Regions from separate parts of the Vallitalea sediminicola genome, predicted to be linked through region 2. Evidence: predicted binding sites of a transcription regulator. Region 2 holds the regulator's gene; each other region holds the start of a gene.

Region 1 (5,655 bases), on a different contig from region 2:
CACTTAAAATTAGTTATAGTCTCAAGGGCTAATCCAACTTGATATATTATTCCATCATCCATGATAGATAGGAACTTATAATATTTATTATCTTCAACTCGTCTTTTTATTGGAGTTGAAATATATTTTTCATTACCATTTCTGAGCTTTTGATATATAGGATCTATTTTAAATAAATCTAAACCAATAGCTTCTCTTGCATTGCAATATTCTACAATTCCTTGATTATTAGTTATGTATACAGCATCTACACCTAGTTTTGGAATCAATACATCTATATTTTCATTAGAGATTTGATAATATTGGTTATTGGTATCAACTTTCAACTGTTTCACAGCTTCAAGCATCTTACCTTCCATTACTTTGTTGGCAACATTCTGTAACATTGAATCAGCACTATTAGTAAGATCACCTGTGATATTTTTTAATGTCTCACATTCTTCATCTTGAACTATTACTTGTGCCGCAGTTTCTTGCATCTGGGAAGTTATTTCTTCAGAAAATGAAGTAATATCCAATACATTAGCTGCTATATTTTCACTGCTTAACCTCACCTCTTGAATTGAATTACTCATTTGGTTAATTTTTTCCATACTAATATTTAATGAATCTTGAATACTATTAAAATCATTTATATTCTTAAGAATTACTTCATAACTTTCGTTAACAGAAATGCTTCCATCTTCAATTGATTTTGCAAAAGTAAGTAGATCATTTTGTAAAATCATAATTACTTCTTTTATTCTACTAGATACATTATTAGTTTCAGCTGCGAGTCTGCTGACTTCATTAGCAACTATTGTAAATCCTTTACCTTGCTCCCCTGCTCGTGCAGCTTCGATTGAAGCATTTAGAGCCAGCATACTGGTATGCTCTGCAATGGAAGATACCAAACTATTTAAATTGGTTACTTCCTCTGAATAATTTTTCAACACAGATATCTGTCCACTGATATTTGAGAATAATTCCTGTACATTTATTATTTTATCTTGAATTTCTGAGGTTTCTTTTATACCATTTTTCACACTTTTTATTGTGGAAGAAGCATAGGATGCTGTTTCATCCATTTTACTACTTAAATTGAAAACTGTTTCATATATTTGGTCAATTTTGGCTCTTATTTCTTGGAGCATTATGAATTGTTTTCCTCCATTTGTTGATGTCAAATTTGCTGAAGATGCCACCCTATCCATGGAAGAATCAAGTTTGACTGATATAGCAGTTAGCTGAGCTGAAATTTCATTAATTTTTTGAGAGATATAAACTTGTTCTTTAAAACTTGATTTAAGATTAGATATCAAATGTTTTAATTCCCTGTCACATGCTTTGTCTCTAGTTGTCAATTCAGTAACATCAAACATAAGATTATTATTATTAATTCTTTTAATACAATTAATGAATGATTGATACTTTTTCTGCTTATTTGTTTCATATACTATACTTATGATTATTGATATCATCATTGTAATTAAAATACCAATTATCATTCCGTCTTTTATAGTACAAGCAACAAGAACTATCAAGGAATATATACCCCCTAAAACAACACCCAAAAAGATACCTTTTTTCATAATGTACTCCTTTAATCTTAATAAAATTGTTAAGCTTTTACAAATAAAGCTCTTATCGGCCTTATTTTTTCAATATTTCTTATAATAATTATTATATCATATTAAAAAAACCTTAACAACATTATCAGATTCAAGTTACTTATATAATACTAAATACTCTGTAAGTATGCCTTAATAATATTAGATGTCTTTTTAGAAATGTCATATTCACCAAAACAAATTGCCCAATTATATAATATTCCTCTTGAAATAATTAGTAACTCTTCTGTTATTTGATCTGCAGTTTTATCCGAAGATAATTCTCCATTACCTAAACCTTTTTCAACTAATTGGTGTAAACCTTTTGGTAATCCACGTTCAGCTGAAAGAAAGAAAGCACTTGCGTTATCCATTTGTGCTTTGTATATGTTTCGAATTATATCTACCCCCATATTTTTTGCATAGAGACCTTGTTCACATAGATATCCTATAATCGCATTTTTTATAGTTGAAGAATCTATTTTCTTAATGACTTCTTCTTGAAAAAATTGATCAGTACGTGTATAAGCAGCAACAACAATACCTGATTTGCTACCGAAATGGTGATAAAAAGCACCAGTAGATACCCCTGAACTTTCGCAAATTTCCTGGATACTTATATCATCAAAATTTTTATATTTCATTAGCTTAAGTGCCTCATCTAATATATGACTCTTAGTTCTTTCCGCTTGAAGAGTTCTAGATGTCTTCTTTTTCATAATTCGTATATCTCCTTTTTACTATCTTACATAATAATATATATTATAATGCTCTATTAATCAACAAAAGATAATTTTTTGTTACTATAATTAATAGCTTCTTACAAATTTATACATTGATAAAAAATAAACAAAATCCTTGACTACTTCCATAGGATATACTATACTGAATTTAACATAATTAATTCGGTGAAACTATTATGTTGAATCATAATTTGTAAAGGAGAGGCTTATATGGCAAACTATTATCCAGAATTATTTACTCCAACGTATATTGGAAAAGTAAAGATCAAAAACAAATTGTCAATGGCACCAATGGGTCCTGTTGGTTATGCAGATGCAAACGGAGCTCTAAATCAAAGAATCCAAGATTACTATGTTGAGAGAGCAAAAGGAGGAATAGGTCTAATTATTACAGGTATCTGTAATGTAGATATGGACATGGAAAAAATGGCGAAAGCTGGTCTTCCTAGCCCTACTCAAACCCCTCTTGCTTTTATCCATTCAGCATATCAAATGAATGAACGTATCCATGCTTATGGCACTAAAGTATTTATTCAGCTTACAGGTGGTCTTGGACGAAGTGCTTTACCTGGATTCGTAAATAAGTATATTGCTCCTTCAGAAAATGAGAACCGTTTTGATCCTAATATCGTACACAGAGAAATGACTATAGAAGAAATTCAAACATTAATTCAAAAGTTTGTTACTGCCGCAGTAATCTCTAAAAAATCAGGATTTGATGGCGTGGAGATTCATGCTGTTCATGAAGGTTATTTGCTAGATCAATTTGCAATATCATTTTTTAATAAAAGAACAGATGAATATGGTGGTTCATTAGAAAACAGATTACGTATCGCCACTGATATTGTAAAAGGCATTAAAAAGGCATGTGGAAATGATTTTCCAGTTTCATTAAGATATAGTTTGAAAAGTTGTATGAAAGGTCTTAGACAAGGTGGTCTTCCTGGAGAAGAATATGAAGAGGTGGGAAGAGATATTGATGAAGGTATTGAAGCCGCTAAGATTCTGGTTGATGCTGGATATGATGCTCTTAATGTAGATGCTGGAACTTATGATTCATGGTATTGGAATCATCCACCTATGTATTTTGAAGAAGGTACATATCGTGAATTTGGAAAAATATTAAAAGAAAACGTTGACGTCCCAATTATTTTAGCTGGTAGAATGGAAAATCCTGATATGGCAGTTGAATCTTTAAAAGATAGTTGTGATATTATTGGTTTAGGTAGACAATTATTAACTGATTCAAATTATCCAAAAAAAATACGCGCAGGTAAGTTAGATGAAATTCGGCCATGTCTAGGATGTCATGAAGGATGTCTTGGAAGAATATCCAACGCCCCTGTTAGCTGTGCTGTTAATCCAGCTTGTGGACGCGAAAAAATATATGGTCTTACTCCTACAATGAAAAAGAAACATTTTCTTATCATTGGTGGTGGAGTAGCTGGAATGGAATCAGCTAGAGTATTAGCGCTAAGAGGTCATGAAGTTACTCTATGTGAGAAAAGCAATAATCTAGGTGGAAATCTTATACCAGGTGGTGTTCCTGATTTTAAGAGATATGATAGAGCATTAGTTAATTGGTATAAGAGACAGCTCGAATTATTGAATATTACAATAAAAATGAATTGTGATATAAACATAACTGATATAGATTCTTATAATGCTGATGAAATCATTGTTGCCACAGGTTCAACTCCTATAATACCTAATTTTGACGGTGCAAAAGGTATTGTTTCAGCTAATGATATCTTAGTTGGTAAGGCTACTGCTGGTAAAGATGTAGTTATTATCGGCGGCGGTTTAGTTGGTTGTGAAACAGGCTTATGGCTTGCTGGAAAAGGTTCTAATGTAACAGTTGTTGAAATGGCTAATGATATATTAGGCGGACCTCATGGATTACCTCATATGAATCAATACATGTTACAAGACTTATTAGACTATAATAATGTAAAAATCAAAACTAATACAATGGTAGTTTCTGTAGATAATAATGAAGTTACTGTTAAAAATGCAGAAGGAGCTCATGACATATCAGCTGATACAATAATTTCTGCTATTGGGTATAGAGAAAATAATCATCTGTATGATGAATTACTTGAAAAAGACATTCCTGTATATAATATTGGAGATTCACAAAAGGTACATAATATTATGTATGCTATATGGAATTCTTATGAATTAGCAAGAGAATTATAATCCAAATCTCATATATCAACGCTTACATCACTTAATTAGTGAAGAATGTTAATTTAATTTTTAAAACTTCAAAAATAGAATGCACTATTATAATAAATCTACTAATCGTTTTAGTAACTACGATTAGATTTATTTAAAAGTGCATTCTAAGATTCTTGAGAAACTTTATCTTTTTTATAACTAATAACATTTTTAGTACAACTTATTTTTTCATAGAAGAATTGTTTTTCTCCTTTAACAATAGATACTAACATACTAATTGCAACTATGACATCAAGAACAAAAATCCCCCCAAAGATAATAACTTGAAACATTACTAATCCTTGACTTATATTAATTACTATTATGTTTATCCCAATAAAACCATAATATAGGAAACCATATCTTAATAGCACCTCTTTGAACGATACTCTAGTATCTTTTCCCTGAATTCTAATTGATGTTAATAATTTTCCAATAGTCCGTCCGTTAGTAAAATATACCCCTATTACAAAATATATCATTACTATAAAGAAATATTCAATGAGTCTCTGTGTATTACATAAAATACTAATAATACTCCAATCAATTACAAAGGCTAATCCTCTTCTTATAAGTCCAACCTTCATCTTATCAAAATCTACATCTTTATCTAATTTATTAGAACTAGGTAGAAAAAAAGTAAATAACGGAGCTATAACAAAACCTAGAAGGCATCCTATAGTATTTAATATTAGGTCATCTACATCAAATAACCTATAAGGTGCATTGTAAAATCCATATAGACCAGTTAATTGGGTTAACTCAAAAAATAATGAAATCAAAAATCCAAATAGTACAGTCTTAAACCAACTCTTTCTAAAGTAATATCTTAAATATACACCTAAAGGTACTAACAGCAATACATTAAACGCTGCTTGCAAAAATGCTTGTTCCTTCAACAAATGTATATAAGTTGCTGGTTCATTATATATTACCTGGGTATCCTTTAATATATCTAGTATAAATTGAAATGGAACAAGTTGATATATCTGCCTGCCAGCTGGGAATAAACTCATTACATCACTAGATTTTGGTAATGGTAATATAACCATATAATATGCTGTTAAGCAATATAGCACGAAAGAATATGTAACTAATACTCT
Region 2 (5,655 bases):
AACAATTATACCAAACAAAGGTGCAGTAGTTTCTGGAATTGATGCTAAGGATATACAAGATATCTATGAAATAAGGTCGTTGATTGAAGGATTATCTGCTAGATGGGCAACTACTAACATAAATGAAGAACAACTTGAATTACTAGAAGAGATTGTTTATTTATCTGAATTTCATTATAAAAAAGGACATTTAGATCAACTTTATGAATTAGATACCAAATTTCATGAGGCGTTATACCAAGCTTCACATAGTAAAATATTAAAACATGTTTTATCAGATTTCCATCATTATGTTCAAAGAATAAGAAGAGCTTCAATTTCATCTGAGGCAAGAGCTAAAAAATCAGTTGAAGAACATAAAGCGATTGTGGAAGCTATAAAATTGGGTGATGAGAATAAAGTAGAAGAATTAACTAATCTACATGTGAAAAATACATTGAAAAATGTAGTGGATCACAAATTAATGGATATAATAGGAAAATAACATAAAAGGGAGAATTTACTCTAACAGAGTAATTTCTCCCATTTTTCATATAGATTTTCTAAATCATTTTCATAAGTAGTTTTTTCATCAAGGAGCTTTGTAGCTTTTTCAGCATTCGTATATATTTCTTCAAGACACAACTGATCATCAATTGATGAAATATCGTTTTCAAGTTGGTGTATTTCAGTTTCTAATTTTTTTATCTGATTATTAAGTTTACGTTTATTTGCTTGTTCATCTTTACTTTTTAACCAGTCTTGTTTATTAGAAGTAGCAATAGGAATGTCGGTATATTTATTATTATCTATACTATTTTCTAATTCAAGTAATCGTTGTTTTTCTTCTTCTTGTTTCTTTTCTATTAAATAATTATAATTTCCTAAGAAACTATTTAATTTATTAGGGGTTAGTTCCAATACTCTTGTTGCTATTTTATTTATAAAATAACGATCATGAGAAATGAATAGAACAGTGCCGGTATAATTATTTATAGCTGATTCAAGAATTTCTTTCGATATAATGTCCAGATGATTAGTAGGCTCATCCAGAAGTAAGAAATTAGAATTTGATAACATGAGTTTAGCGAGTATCAATCTGCCTTTTTCACCACCGCTTAGACTAGATATTTTTTTAAAGACATCGTCACCAGTGAATAAGAAAGCCGCTAATGTATTTCGTATGTGTCCTGTGTTCATATTCGGATACTCATCAGATATTTCTTCAATTAAATTATTATTTGGATTTAGCGTTGTATGTTCTTGATCGTAATATCCTGTTTTTACTTTAGCTCCAAGTGAAATTTTACCGGTGTCCCCAGTTAATTCATTGCTTATAATACGAAATAATGTTGTTTTACCTGTACCATTATCACCAATAAGTGCAATTTTTTCACCTCGTTTAATTTGAAAATCAAGGTGAGAAAATAGATGTTTATTATCAAATGATTTGGAAACATCAGTGGCAGTAAGAACATCATTACCACTTATAACTCTGGGGGATAACTTAAGATTCATCTTATCATTAATTAATGTAGGTTTATCAATCATATTAATTTTATCTAGTTGTTTTTCACGACTTTGAGCTCTTTTGATTAGCTTATCCCTACCATGAGATCTAAGTTCACGAATTACCTCTTCTTGCCTTTTTACTTCTTTTTGTTGCTCTATATAATGTTTGACGCTAATATCTTGATTAATGGCCTTGTGCTTTATATAAAAGCTATAATTACCGTTATATATATGAGAATGAGTGTTATCTATTTCAATAACTTTATTCACTATTTTATCAAGAAAATAACGGTCATGTGAAATAATTATAACAGTACCTTGATAATTACATAAAAAACCCTCTAACCATTCACATGCGTTAATGTCTAAATGGTTAGTAGGTTCATCTAACAGTAATATATCTGGCTTTTCTAGAAGTATTTTTGCTAGGGCTACTCTTGTTTTCTGTCCTCCAGAAAGGATTGATATATTAGAGGAGAAGTCTTCTTCACAAAAGCCAAGACCTTTTAACACACCTTTTATATTACTTTTGTAGCCGTATCCATTATTGATTTCGAAAGTATGTTGAAGATCAGAATATGATTTCATAAGTGCATTTAGAGCTTCGCTACCATCATCTAATTCAGACATTTTGACTTCATAATCTCTTAGGGTATTTTCCATTTGGATTATTTCTTTACAGGTTAGCAGCATTTCATCATAAATAGTCTTCTCAGAAGATAGAGTACTATTTTGTGATAGATATCCAAGTTTGGTTAAACTATTAACTATAACTTGTCCAGAATCTGCTTCTAATTCATTGGTGATAATCTTAAATAGTGTTGATTTTCCAGCACCGTTAATACCTACAATAGCTGCTTTATCACCTTTTTCTAACCAAAAATTTATATTATCGAGTACTGTATTCGTTACAAATGCTTTGCATATATTTTTACATGATAAAATCATAGTTGCCTCCTATTAATATTAAAATTACCATACTATGATACCATTAATCACTAGTTTTGAAAAGTTAAAGGGTTTAAAATCAGAGGTTTTTGGTTAGTATATTAATAATTATGTGATTATTAAACGAGGTTTAACCTCTTTTGTTCATACATAAGAATAAATTTCTTTAGGACAACATATATATGATAAAAGAACTTTTCTAAAGGGGATGATGACTTGAGTCGTAATGCAGGTTATATGAAAAAATTGAGAAAAGCTCGTGTAGAGAGAAAACAATGTATAAGATGTGGTAAATCTTTATCACAAGAATCACTTATTAGAGGTGTTAAACAATGTGAAAAATGCCTTGATTATCAACGCAAAAGGAAATTAGGACAGATTAGTTCAAAAGTAAATACAACTTATTTCTATAATAGACAATATAAAAAGGATGAGATAAAGAGAAAAGAGTTAGGGAATTATATGGTTGAAAATAAAATAACCATTAAGGATCTAGCCAAAGAATCTAATTTATCTCAAAGAACTATACAAAGAATATTATATACTGATGCAAACTATACAAAAAAAACTAAAGATGCTATTAATAGATATCTAGGGAAAGAACTTTTATAGATAATAATAGTAGAACTGAATTCTATTTTTAAAATATATGGATAGAAATGTTTTTATATGCGCTGATAAGACTTTTTAAAGTACAAATTCGTTATACGAAATGAGGCGCAGCCTCTTTTGTTCTTTTATTACAATAAATATGTATGAATTTTAGGATATTAAAATTTTTTATAAGTACAATTTTCTAGAAAAAGCTGTAAAATATCAGGGTTTTGTGATATAATTTATAAAATATAGATTGAATACAAAAAACATTTAATTGTTTTTAACTATATTTACTAAATATAGGATTTGTGTTAATGATTTTTACTGTGATAATACATAAAGAATAAGGGTTTATCCGCATTTGATTATTTGACATAGATTTAACAACCATATATAATTATTTGTATAAAAGTTCCAAAATAGTATCAGGATTGGGGATTGATTATATGATACAAAAGAAAATATCAACGGCGGTAATTAAAAGATTACCAAAATACTACAGATACTTAGGAGACTTATTGGAAAACGATGTTGTAAGGATTTCCTCTAAAGAATTAAGTAACAGAATGGGTGTAACAGCTTCACAAATCAGACAAGATTTAAATAATTTTGGAGGGTTTGGTCAACAAGGTTACGGCTATAATGTTGAATATTTATATAACGCTATAGGTAAAATACTTGGTCTAGAGAATAAATATAATACAATTATTGTTGGAGCAGGGAACTTAGGTCAAGCCCTTGCTAATTATACTAATTTTGATAAAAGAGGTTTCGAAGTTAAAGGGCTTTTTGATGTTAACCCGAGGCTCGTTGGTATAACTGTAAGAGGTATTGAAATCAAAGATTTAGATGAAATGGGAGATTTCATAAAACAAAATAGCATTGATTTAGCAATTTTAACATTACCAAAACAGAAAGCACCAAAAGTTGCTAATGATTTAGTTAGTTATGGGATAAAAGGAATATGGAATTTTGCTCCTATTGACCTAAAATTATCTAATGAAAATGTTATTGTAGAAAATGTACATTTGTTAGACAGTTTGATGACTCTCTCATATAATATCAAAGGAGAATATAATTAAGCGTCTGTAATTTATGTTCCTTAAGAATGAATAACTATTCGTAGAGGTTATTAGGTACTCATGTATTTGGGTACCTTTTAATTATATTGTGCTATAGAATATTATATTTTGTTACGATATAATTAATATAGAAAAAATTTTATTATATGACTAGGTATATATAAATAATGAGGACGTGAATATATGTTTTTTGCAAAACAAAAGATTGAAAAGCCAATTAATATAGAAAAAAAAGTACATATCCTAACATTGGATAATAGATGGCATGAACTTTTTAAAAGCAATAATAAACCAAAAAAAATAGCTGATCTTGAAAAAAAGCTTAATAAACTAATTGGCGAACAAGGACAACTTACAAATGATCTGAAAGAATATACGTTACTTAAAAAGAAAATGATGGTGGATATAGTTGATAATATGAAAGAAGCCATTGAAGATGAAGATGATAAAGCCATAGGCGAAATGGAAAAAAGCAAGAAATACATCAATGACATTAAGGTTAAGCTAGATAAGATGGAATCTAGAATGGAAAACGTACCTAAAGAAATTGAAACCATCAATAAAGAATTATTAGAATATACCATGCAAGATTGTTATATGAGAATGTATAATACAAAAAATGAATTAGACGAATTACATGAATGGATTGAAAAAGTCAGGATAGAGTTGAAAGAAAAAGCTGTTAGACAGACTGAGGCAAAAGAAAAATATGATAAGATATATTCTTATATGCATGATTTAGTAGGATATGAAGTCATTGAATTATATGATAAAAAATATCTAGGAGGAAGTAAATGATAAAAGGAATAGGTAATGATATTGTTGAAGTTGATAGAATAGAAAAGGCTATTCACAATAAAAGATTCCTAGAAAAATTTTTTACATCCGATGAAAATAAATTATTTGCAGCTAAAAATTATAGAGGTGAAACAATAGCAGGCAATTTTGCTGTTAAGGAATCAGTTTCTAAGGTTCTTGGTACAGGTTTTGTACATTTTGCTCCTATAGATATTGAAGTCTTACGTGATGATAAGGGTAAACCTTATGTAATTTTATATAATGGTGCTAAAGATTTAGCACGACAACTTGATATTTCTATGATACATGTATCCATATCACATTCAAAAGATAATGTAATAGCTATAGCCATAGGGGAGTAACTTAATTAAAAGGAGATGCTTAAGTTGAAAGTTGTCAAGAGTTATGAAATGAAAGAAATTGATAGATATACAATTGAAGAAATTGGTATCCCTGGTATTGTTCTAATGGAGAACGCAGCAATGTCTGTTGTAAGTGAAACCATACAGATACTTAAAGGAAGTAGACATGTTGTTATTTGTTGTGGAATAGGAAATAATGGTGGAGACGGATTTGCAATAGGTAGAATATTAAGCTGTAATAATATAAAAGCGACTATAATCATAATAGGTGATTCTAGTAAAATCAAAGGTGATGCCAAAATAAATTATGATATCGCTAGAAAACTTGATATTGATATCTACGAATATAAGACCGAAAAACAGAGGTCTGAGATTAA
Region 3 (5,655 bases), on a different contig from region 2:
AGTAAGGTCTTTTTCACCCTTAGCAAAAATACTATATTTCCCCTCTATTATAATATCTGAGATTTGATTTTTATCCCCTTTTGACCCCATTTCAATATCATGATTGCCAAATAAAAAAGCATAAGGAATCTGAAATGAATCCATAAATTCAACTAATTTTTTAGCCTGCTTTATATTATTTCTAGTACCAGATTTAAATATAAAAGGAAAAATACTGTCTCCTGTTAAAATAATTAAAGAAGGTTTTGTTTGTTTAACTAATTTTGTAACAGCATCCATACCTAATTCATCTTGTTTTCTAGATAATACACCAAATCCGAAGTGCAAATCAGTTAATTGTAATATCTTATATGGTTTATTACCTATATTGATTGCAAAATGATTGTCTACATCTTTGTAGAACATAGGATTATCATACATACCTTAATCCCTCCTATTATATATTGATCTTATATGGTTAAGTTAATGGCATCATGGCACCAACTGCACAGATTATAGTAGATACTACCATGATAACTTGGAATGCCATTGTTCCGAATCTGCCACAGATTGGACTAGCACCAGCTTTTTTCCTTGATTTGTTATATGTAAATACCAACATGACTGCAACCAGAACAACTACTCCTGACATTATTCTTGTCAATATGATGAAACTATTTACACCAAATATGGCAAATAGTAATGATGGTATTGTAGCAAGTAACCAACATACCTTATTATTTATTCCAATCTGTTCATGGACAACATCACGAAGACTTAGTGTGTTTGACCAAAATGTGGTTAAAAGAGCAAACAATGAAAATAATCCTGCGAGTATAGCTGCCCAACGTCCAATATTCTCACCTAATTGAAGATATGCAAGTTCTTTATCCAGTGAACCTTTTACCCCTAACAGTACAGTTGTTGTCACAATCAACACAAATATTGATGATATAGCAAAACCTAAGAAAATTGAAGTTCTAATTTTTTTAACATCACCTTTTAATCCTTTCACCGATTGGATAACAGCTTGATTTGCAGAAGTTGCAAAAACCACCATGCTATATAATCCCAACAGATTATTGATTTGTATTTTGGATGCTTGAACAGTATTTATTGGTTTCATAAAAGTTCCAATACTTATAGTTATTACTATTACTATCAAAACAGAAACAGTATATTTTTGAGCAATACCCACAGCCTTCATTCCCATAAAAACAACTATACCAGCTAAAAGATAATATATCACCTGAGCCATAGAAAATGATATATTCAGCCAATTGCAAATTATTTGAGCTCCCCCGTTGATATTACCGCTAACTCCAACTACAATTGCTAATCCATAAACTGTAAACATAATCCAACTAAATATTTTTTTACCTTTCCCCTTAAACAATTCACCTTCAAAACTTTTAACAAGCTGAACACCACCATTATTATATGACAACTCAGCAATAATCAAATGTAAAACAACATTAATAAAATATGCTAATATTACCATCACAACAACGTCTCTCAGACTATTTTTCGTTGCTAGAAAAGGTACTGCTATAATACCCGTACCGATACTGTGTCCAACAATCATACTTGTAGCTTCGTACACAGTAAAATCAGCTTCACTTTTTATTTTCATTTTTGTCCTCCCAATTAAAAATTATAATAATGGTTTTATCTTATGCTTTTTTATTACCTAAAATGTATTCTGCCAATAATAACATATTGCAATTAAATCATACTTATTTGATTATAGCATATTTCATTGATAGAATAAAACCACCCAGCCAGTTTTTACACTTTAGGGTGGTATATTTTGTTACTCTTATTTATAAAAATTATAGCTACTGAACTTAATTACTATTACTATTTGTTTTCTGCTACAACTTTTTTATATGTTTCAGTATCTGCATATATCTCATCTTTTAATGGATTAAGTTTATTTTTACGTATTTTATTGAATTGATAAGCTACAAGTGCAGCATTTGTGATCAAAGCCAATAAACTTAAAATAAAAAATGCATTAGGATTATGAGTAGTAGCTACTGGAGCTATACGGTCTGCAAATGAAGGTACTGTCATAACAAACATAATCCACAAAGCAAGTGTCTGAGCTCGATGCTGTAACCATGCTCCTCTTTTAATGAAGAAAGCTGGAATTGTACATGAAGCTAATAACGCTAAACCACAGTAAAATGAATGATCAGCTATACAATTGTATGTATAAGCAAGATTCCATACATCATAGGCAATAATCCAAGCCCAAATCATATCTGGCCAAATCATATCCTTTGATTTGTCTTTTGAGATGAATATTCCAACCCATCCGCAAATAGCGATAACATTAAGAATACCCGCTATACCATTCATAATATTCCATGATCCTGACATTACCCAAAGATTATCTATGTACTTACCATCCCATGCTCCATATGCAAAACATTGAAAATCTCGAAATGAAGCTTCAAGTATATTCAGACCTAAGATTAAAGGCGGAAAACATAATGCCCACTTTTTCTTTGCCAGTGAAGGAATATAACGAATAGCCATAAAACCAAGACACCCTGCAAGAGCTGAATAGGTTTTCACCCAGTTAAACCAAGTTCCCGTACCATATTCATTACCTGGAGCTGCTGTTGTTGGCCAAACTGAGAAGGTTAATACTATAGGAACGATTAAAAATAATACAATTCCCCCCCATTTTGTAGAACGACCAAGTTCATTAAATGCCATTAAAGCAAAGACAACAAAAAGCCAAATCGCCCATCCTGAAAAACTTGTTGCTTCATATAAAATACCCATATTACTGCGCCTCCTAAAATAATTGATTATAACATTGATATAATTTTAACATATTTGTTCGTAGGCAACTATAAATTGTTACATAAAATATTGTAAATTTAGTTTCTTTATTGTCTACAGACATAATTTTATGTCACAAACATTATAATTTTACTTTATATTGTTATATATGTCAAATAGTTTTAGAAGTTTTATTTCCTTTCTTGTTAACATTTATTCAACTTCATATATAATGATTCAATATCAATATTATTTATTCAAACAAATTCAACAAATTATTATATTATAAAACATTTAACTTTTTTGTAAGTTTATGTTATTATATAATTGTATTTATATATTTGGAGGTTAAATATGAAACAATTAAGATTATTGTACTTTAATTTTAATGGTCGTCTGAATCGCCTAAGGTATTTTTTGTATGGCATACCCTTATCTATAATAATGGGTCTAGCTTATTTAATAACAATGAATACCATTGATGATGCATCGATAACTAATACATATATTATTATGGGTATTTATTTTTTAATACTTATAATATGTTCCATTTCAGGATTAACACTCACTGTGAGACGATTACATGACCTGAATAAAACTGGATGGTTAGTACTGATTCAATTTCTCTCTCTAATTCCAGTCTTAAGAATTATCTCTGGAATTTTTGGATTATATCTTCTTTTTGCCCGTGGTACTGATGGAGAAAACGAATATGGTGATAACCCGTTGAATTATGATGATTATCCATTCTACGACCAAAGCATAGAATAAACATTCTATGCTTTTACAATTTTTGATTATATATTTATAAAATGTTATGACTTCTTAATAAATCTAAAGTCACATACCTTATCTCCATATCCTAAAGTCTTCTTTCGATCCCAAATAATATTTTTCATGTTACCATACATGTAATCATCTACTTGACAAAAAATGGGAACCAACTCCATACAATGTTCTTTTTTCATGATATCTACGTATAAACAGCTTTTCGCATGAAATTCCATAGTTTTGTTATCATTACTTATCCATTTCATATTCCATCCTGGTTTGCAGAAACTATTTTTGATAGCCATAGGACACATTTTACGAAATATAGCATAACCAAAAGGTATCTTCCCAATAAATCCAAAAAAAGATGCCATTCCTTTATTAGCTATTATTGCAGATTCTTTTATAGCTTCGATACTTCTTTCTCTTGTATATCCAAAAGCAAGCATTTCCTTATAAACAGCTATAGATGGTAATATAGCCTTTTTCATGTGAACAGCCATTTTCTTATCTGATAAATCATGTTTATCAATCAACGCCCCCAACCTTTTTTCTATTTTTGTTATCATTTCTTTACTCTCACTTAATTGACCTTCAAACAATATATATTTCATTGAGCTTTTTTTTAAGATTTTATTATTGTTCATATACATTTTCCTCCGATAAATCATAATAGTGTGTACAACAAGCATTAACTAATTCATAATCATGAGTAATCAATAAAATAGTTTTGTTCAATAAAGCTGCATTTTTTATTGCTTCGGCTAAAATTTCCATATTTCTATAATCCAGCCCACTGCTTGGTTCATCTAATATCAATATATCTCTATCAGACAATAATCCACATAGTATTGAAAGTCTTTGTTTTTGTCCTCCTGATAATGCATAAGGGTGTTTATCCCTTATATCATATAGATTAAATAACTTCAAAAACTCTCTTGCTTTTTCTAATTTTTCATGTGATCCATCTATACCTATCAATATTTCTTTTTCTATGCTGTTGGTAAAAAATTGGGTCTGGGTTTCATTAGCACTATACCATACTTTTTTATTTCTTTTTTTATGATTGTATTTCTTATCATTTATTATAATATTGCCTTCAGTCTCTTTGTACATACCACTTATGACTTTTGCAAGTGTTGTTTTTCCTGCTCCATTAGTTCCCAATACAGCTATTATCTGACCAGCATATCCTGAAAAAGAACAATTCTCTATAATGCTTTTACCTTTAATGCTTAATGATACATCTTTAAGTTCTATTAATGACTTATCCTTTTGTTTAACAGATATATTTCTCAATGAATTGATTTTTGTCTTATGTGGGCAACGTATCCCTAATTTTTGTTGCTGTAACAAGCTAATTTTCATAATTTCATCTTTTGTGTATTCTTTAACGATTTTTCCATCTTCAATATATAAAAATCTATCTACAATATTCATGAGATAATATATTCTATGTTCTGCAAATACCATTGTAGTTCCATTGTTCTTAAATATTTCAAGAATATTTTTCAGATTATCAATACCCTCTGTATCAAGATTTGCTGATGGTTCATCAAAAATCAATATTTTTGCTTTTGTTACCATTGCAGAGGCAATAGCTACTTTTTGTCGTTCACCACTTGATAGTTCAGATAAATCTTTATCTTGTAAATCTTGTAATTTAAGTTGTTTCATTATATCATTGGTACAAGTCACAATCTTATCATGCCTTAATCCATAATTCTCACATGCAAAGGCAATCTCACCTTCTACTTTATTAGAAAAGAATTGTGTCCTTGGGTCTTGAAATACACTACCTACTTTTTTACCTCTTTCCCACATAGGGAATTCCTCTGCATTCTTGCCGTTTATATGTACATTACCTTGAAGATTTCCATTTTCAAAGTAATTAGGGATTAAGCCATTGATAGTGCGTATTATTGAAGTCTTACCATTACCAGATGGTCCTATGATGGCTATAGATTCTCCTTTTTCAACCTTTAGGGATACCTCCTTCAAACATAGAGATTGATCATATGCAAAAGAGATATTTTCTAGTTTAATCATTTCAGTCCTCCTCCAAGTAACAAATAACAAAATGCAGATACTATTAGTACTATACCAATA
Region 4 (5,655 bases), on a different contig from region 2:
ATACCCATAGTTAATTATGGTGTAATTATTGCATATGTAACAGGTATATTAGATAGAGTGACTGAGCCATTTCCTATAGCGAACAAAAGATTAAGAAATTAAAGTCTAGTTTGTCAAATTCATAACAATTTGTTATAATATCTATGTGAAAATGAATATTACATAATAACTGAGGGGGTGGTAAAGTGCTTGTAAGTGAGATTAAAGAAATATTAGACGCAGACATATTAGCAGGGGAAGACATGTTGGATTTGAATATAGACTATGGGTATGGCTGTGATTTAATGAGCGACGTATTAGCATTTGTTAGACATGATATTATATTACTTTCAGGACTTGTTCATCCTCAGGTGATTAGAACAGCTGAGATGTTAGATATAAATGCAATAGCATTTGTTAGAGGTAAAAGACCTAGTAGTGAATTAATACGTATGGCAGAGCTAAAAGATATTATTTTATTAACAACTAAACATACTTTATTTACAGCATGTGGACTACTGTATAAAAATGGTTTAGAAGGAGAGGAGATAGCTCACGATGAAGATACACTATGATGTTGAAGGTGGCGAGTTTATTTCTGCAGGAGTTGCATCAAGTAAATTGAAAAAGACTTTAAAACAACTTGGAATATCTCCTGTCGTTATTCGAAAGGTATCCATATGTATGTATGAAGCTGAGATAAATATGGTAATTCATGCTAATGGAGGAGTTATAGATGTAGAGATAACTCCAGAAACTATTGGAATTGTTATTAAAGATGAAGGCCCAGGAATTAAAAATATTGATTTAGCCATGCAAGTTGGGTATTCTACAGCTTCAAGAAAAGCAAGAGAAATGGGATTTGGTGCAGGAATGGGATTGCCTAACATAAAAAGGCATAGTGATGATATGCAGATAGATACAAAAATAGGAAAAGGAACAAACGTTAAATTAACTTTTAACATAAATCCTTAGATAATTTCAATATATATAGAAGGTATATTAAATAAATAAATTGGTTTAGGAGGCTAAGTATGGAGGAAGTACTACATTCTGTAAGGTTAGATTTAGAGAAATGTATTGGTTGTACAGATTGTATTAAGCGTTGTCCAACAGAGGCCATAAGAGTTAGAAATGGTAAAGCACATATAATGGACGAAAGATGTATTGATTGTGGTATGTGCATTCGTGTCTGTCGTAACCATGCAAAGAAAGCAGTAACAGAACCCTTAGATAAAATTAATGATTACAAATTTAAGGTAGCTATACCAGCTCCAACATTATATACACAATTTAGAAGTATCGTTGATCCTAATATTATTTTGACTGCGCTTAAAAAACTTGGTTTTGATGAAGTTTTTGAAGTTGCGAGAGCAGCAGAGATCATAACAGAAGAAAGTAAAAAAATCATAGCAAAAGAAAATTTACCGAAACCTATTATATCGTCTGCTTGTCCAGCAATAGTAAAACTTATACAAATTAGATTTCCATCTTTAATACCTAATATTTTACCAATTATATCACCAAAAGAGGCAATGGCAAGATATGCTAAAAAGTACTTAATAGGTAAAGGAATAAAAAAAGAAGATATAGGGGTATTTTTTATTTCACCTTGTGCCGCAAAAGTTACTAATAGTAAACAACCACAAGTCATTGATGAATCGTATGTAGATGGGGTTATATCATTGAAAGAAATGTATTTGAAGTTAGTTCCAGTAATAAAAACCATAAAAGAGCCTGAAATTTTACAAATGAGTAGTAATTCAGGTATAGGCTGGGCTCATACAGGTGGTGAAGGATATGCTTCAGGTATTGAGAATCATATAGCTGTAGATGGTATTGAAAATGTTATCAAGATACTTGAGAGAGTAGAAAATGGTAAGCTAGATGATGTTAATTTTATTGAATGTCTAGCATGTGTTGGAGGATGTCTAGGTGGTCCATTAACTGTAGAAAACTGTTTTGTTTCTAGTAATAGAATGGATAAGATTAAAAAATACAATAGTGGTAAAGGTAAAAAAAGAGATATTCCATTATTTGATGAAAAGATTGACTTATACTGGTCAAAACCTTTGGATACAAAACAAGTTATGAAACTTGATGATGACGTGGAAAAGGCCATTGAAAAATTAGAACATTTAGAAGAAATTTATAATATCTTACCAAAAATCGATTGTGGTTCCTGTGGGGCACCAACTTGCAGAGCATTAGCTGAAGACATAGTCTGTGGTAAAGCCAACATAGAAGATTGTGTATTTATGTTAAGACAAAAGGTAAGAGAGATGGCAGAGCAGATGGTTACTTTATCACAAAAAATGCCACCATCCATTAGCAATGAAACTATTAATAATAAGATATTAGAAAAGAGGTCATAACAATGACAGTTGCAGAATTAAAAAGAAGACTTAACCTTGAATTGGTTGCTGGTAAAGAAGGATTACAAGGTGAAATAACTTGTGGTTTTGTAGGTGATTTGTTAAGTGTTGTAATGGGTAAAGCTAAAGAAGGTAATGCATGGGTTACAATCCAGAGTCATGTTAATATAGTTGCAGTAGCTGTACTTACAGGTTCGGCATGTATTATTGTATCAGAAGGATTTAAAGTTGCAGAAGAGGCTGTAATGAAAGCTGAAGAGGAAAATATTCCTATCTTGACTACTAAAAAATCATCTTTTGAAGTTGTTGGTGAACTAGTAGGATTAGGAATTGTATAAGTTCAATATATAGAGCAATATCTAAAGATTTTATGAAAGGAATCTGTTGAATATGAAAGAATTATCTATGCATATACTTGATATTGCACAAAATAGTGTAAGAGCTAATGCTAATAATATTATCATTATCGTAAAGGAATTAATCAATAATAATGTTTTTGAATTCAGTATTAAAGATAATGGATCAGGAATACCAAAAGAGATAATGAAAGATATTCGTGATCCTTTTACTACATCAAGAACCATGAGGCGAGTAGGATTAGGGATACCATTATTAGATAATACTTGTAATATCTGTAACGGTAAATTAGATATTGATACATCAGAGAAACAAGGGACTTTTATAAAAGCTAGTATGGATTATAATCATATTGATAGACCTCCTATTGGCGATATGGAATCAACAATAGCAACTCTTATTTCTTCTAATAGTAATATTGATATACAATATAAGCATTATTATAATAATGAATCTTTTGATATTTCTACTAAAGAACTGAAAGAAGTTCTTGGTGATGAAGTGCCATTAACTAATTTAGATGTTATTAAATGGTTAAAGGAATTTATAAAAGAAAATATTAATGAGCTTAAGAGCGACGGAGATAAAGCTTGAAGATATAACACTATATCTTTGAGCTTTTTAATCTTATAGATTTTTTATAAATGTTAATGAATTAACAAACTTACTATTAATTATAACTTTTTTTAGTAAATTAAAGGGGAAAAGAAGGGAGGCATATTGTATACAATAAACAATAGCGCAGTATTAATGGGAATAGACAAGATTACTACTTTGTACTTTTTTTATCAATTCTTGTATTACTGCGGTAATTGTATTATTATTAATATGGAAATGGATACTATTACAACATTAAATACTAATAGTTATATTTATTAGTAATATATCTAAAGTGTTAAAAAATATTATATTCATTAATAACAAAAAAGGCAGGGGGATACTAATGGGAGCATTGACTTTTAAAAGAGGCATTCATCCTAGTCATTCTAAAGATTTCACAGAAAAAAAACCTATTAAGATTTATATGCCAAAAGGTGATTTGATTTTCCCAATGTTACAGCATATAGGAGCACCTTGTAAACCTTTAGTAAAAAAAGGTGATAAAGTTTTAATGGGGCAAAAAATAGGAGAACCTCAAGGATTCGTTTCTTCACCAATCCATGCAACAGTTTCAGGTACAGTTAAAGCTATTAAGGATGTACTTCATCCTAATGGTTCAAAAGTACAAGCTATTGTTATTGAAAATGATGGAGAATATACGGAAATTGAAACTATGAAAGAAAGAAAGGATTATAAGAACCTTTCTAGGGAAGAAATAATTAATATTATTAAAGAGGCTGGTATAGTAGGTATGGGTGGAGCGACATTCCCTACATTCATAAAATTATCACCACCTCCAGACAAAAAGATTGATTATATTATCGTTAATGGTGCAGAGTGCGAGCCTTATCTAACATCTGATCATAGAATTATGATTGAAGAAACTCAAAGAGTTGTAAAAGGGCTTGAAATAATACTACACCTATTTCCAGATGCCAAAGGGGTTATAGGAATAGAAGATAATAAACCTGATGCAATTAAAGCTATGAAAGAAGCTGTAAAAGGCATTAGTAATATTAGTGTTGGAACGTTAAAAACAAAATATCCACAAGGGGCTGAAAAGCAACTAATCTATTCTATAACCAAAAGAGAAGTACCAGCGGGTGGATTACCAGCTGACGTCGGTTGTATTGTACAGAATATAGATACAGTAGTAGCTATTCACAGAGCGGTTCTTAGAGGAAGACCTCTTATGAGAAGGATTGTTACTGTAAGTGGGGGAGCAATAAAAGAACCACAGAATTTTAAGGTGAGAATCGGTACCAGTTATAGAGAATTAATAGAAGCTGCTGGCGGTTTTAAAGAAGAGCCTGCAAAAGTTATCTCAGGTGGACCTATGATGGGATTAGCACTATTTTCATTAGATGTACCGGTTATAAAAGGATCTTCATCTATTCTTTGCCTGACCAAAAAAGAAGCAATGCAAAATGATGAAAGCAATTGTATTAGATGCGGTAAATGTGTAAGCATATGTCCTATGAATTTATTACCTTTAGAGCTTAATAAATTTGCTATAAACAATGAAGATGATTTGTTTGTCAAATATAAAGGAATGAATTGTATAGAATGTGGAGCCTGTTCATATATATGTCCTTCCAATAGGCATTTGACCCATTCTATCAGAACAACCAAAAGGACTATAATGGCTAAGAAGAAGAAATAAGATATAAAGAATTAAATAAACTAATTTCTAATGTTTTAAGTAGGAGGGTTTAGTTGTGACAGATCAATATATAGTATCATCTTCACCTCATATTCGTTCAGACAAAACTGCTGATAAAATTATGAGGGATGTAGTTATTGCTTTAATGCCAGCGACTTTGTTTGGAATATATAATTTTGGTGTGAGAGCATTAATTATCGTTTTAATTTGTGTAATATCGTGTGTTGCATCAGAAGCACTATTTCAATTACTAACTAAGCGAAAGGTTAGTATAGCTGATTATAGTGCAATTGTAACGGGTATATTATTAGCACTTAATCTACCACATACAGTTCCTTATTGGTTACCAATTTTAGGAAGTGTCGTGGCTATAATTATTGTTAAACAATTATTTGGTGGACTAGGACAGAATTTTATGAATCCTGCGCTTGGTGCGAGAGCATTTCTACTTATATCTTTTGCGGGATTAATGACTAGATGGGAACTTGATGGAGTAACTACAGCTACACCTTTAGGAATATTAAAAGAAGGTGCAGGAAGTCTTCCAAGTATTGCAGATACATTCTTTGGTTTTATAGGAGGGTGTATTGGAGAAACTTCAGCAATAGCTTTATTGTTAGGAGGTATTTATCTATTAGTTAGAAAAATAATTAATTGGAGAATACCAGTATTATATATTGG

What was found. The regulator Rex, encoded in region 2, represses fermentation and respiration genes when NADH is low (regulators of the CRP and FNR family bind a similar motif). The targets are predictions, from matches to a motif close to ATTGTTAANTANTTAACAAT.
Region 1: a site for Rex is predicted at 2,424-2,443, ahead of ACX6CF_RS08460 (oxidoreductase). Genes of this name have one in related genera too.
Region 3: a site for Rex is predicted at 2,809-2,828, ahead of ACX6CF_RS03515 (DUF5692 family protein). Genes of this name have one in related genera too.
Region 4: a site for Rex is predicted at 3,355-3,374, ahead of rsxC (electron transport complex subunit RsxC). Genes of this name have one in related genera too.

What each region holds. Positions count from the first base shown of each region.
Region 1 covers NZ_BTPT01000018.1:82,910-88,564, reverse strand. The annotation lists gene ACX6CF_RS08470 (methyl-accepting chemotaxis protein) at 1-1,571, opposite strand, end outside; gene ACX6CF_RS08465 (TetR/AcrR family transcriptional regulator) at 1,721-2,308, opposite strand; gene ACX6CF_RS08460 (oxidoreductase) at 2,543-4,531, shown strand; gene ACX6CF_RS08455 (VanZ family protein) at 4,678-5,655, opposite strand, start outside.
Region 2 covers NZ_BTPT01000014.1:31,317-36,971, forward strand. The annotation lists gene ACX6CF_RS06275 (GntR family transcriptional regulator) at 1-484, shown strand, start outside; gene ACX6CF_RS06280 (ABC-F family ATP-binding cassette domain-containing protein) at 505-2,439, opposite strand; gene ACX6CF_RS06285 (hypothetical protein) at 2,656-3,051, shown strand; gene ACX6CF_RS06290 (redox-sensing transcriptional repressor Rex) at 3,483-4,118, shown strand; gene ACX6CF_RS06295 (hypothetical protein) at 4,302-4,916, shown strand; gene acpS (holo-ACP synthase) at 4,913-5,278, shown strand; gene ACX6CF_RS06305 (NAD(P)H-hydrate dehydratase) at 5,303-5,655, shown strand, end outside.
Region 3 covers NZ_BTPT01000008.1:72,007-77,661, reverse strand. The annotation lists gene ACX6CF_RS03525 (metallophosphoesterase) at 1-420, opposite strand, end outside; gene ACX6CF_RS03520 (SLC5/6 family protein) at 458-1,612, opposite strand; gene ACX6CF_RS03515 (DUF5692 family protein) at 1,840-2,775, opposite strand; gene ACX6CF_RS03510 (DUF805 domain-containing protein) at 3,130-3,546, shown strand; gene ACX6CF_RS03505 (L-2-amino-thiazoline-4-carboxylic acid hydrolase) at 3,591-4,193, opposite strand; gene ACX6CF_RS03500 (ABC transporter ATP-binding protein) at 4,183-5,595, opposite strand; gene ACX6CF_RS03495 (energy-coupling factor transporter transmembrane component T family protein) at 5,592-5,655, opposite strand, start outside.
Region 4 covers NZ_BTPT01000006.1:6,620-12,274, forward strand. The annotation lists gene hydF ([FeFe] hydrogenase H-cluster maturation GTPase HydF) at 1-102, shown strand, start outside; gene ACX6CF_RS02450 (hypothetical protein) at 186-554, shown strand; gene ACX6CF_RS02455 (ATP-binding protein) at 538-954, shown strand; gene ACX6CF_RS02460 ([Fe-Fe] hydrogenase large subunit C-terminal domain-containing protein) at 1,014-2,354, shown strand; gene ACX6CF_RS02465 (DRTGG domain-containing protein) at 2,357-2,692, shown strand; gene ACX6CF_RS02470 (ATP-binding protein) at 2,745-3,305, shown strand; gene rsxC (electron transport complex subunit RsxC) at 3,655-4,974, shown strand; gene ACX6CF_RS02480 (RnfABCDGE type electron transport complex subunit D) at 5,030-5,655, shown strand, end outside.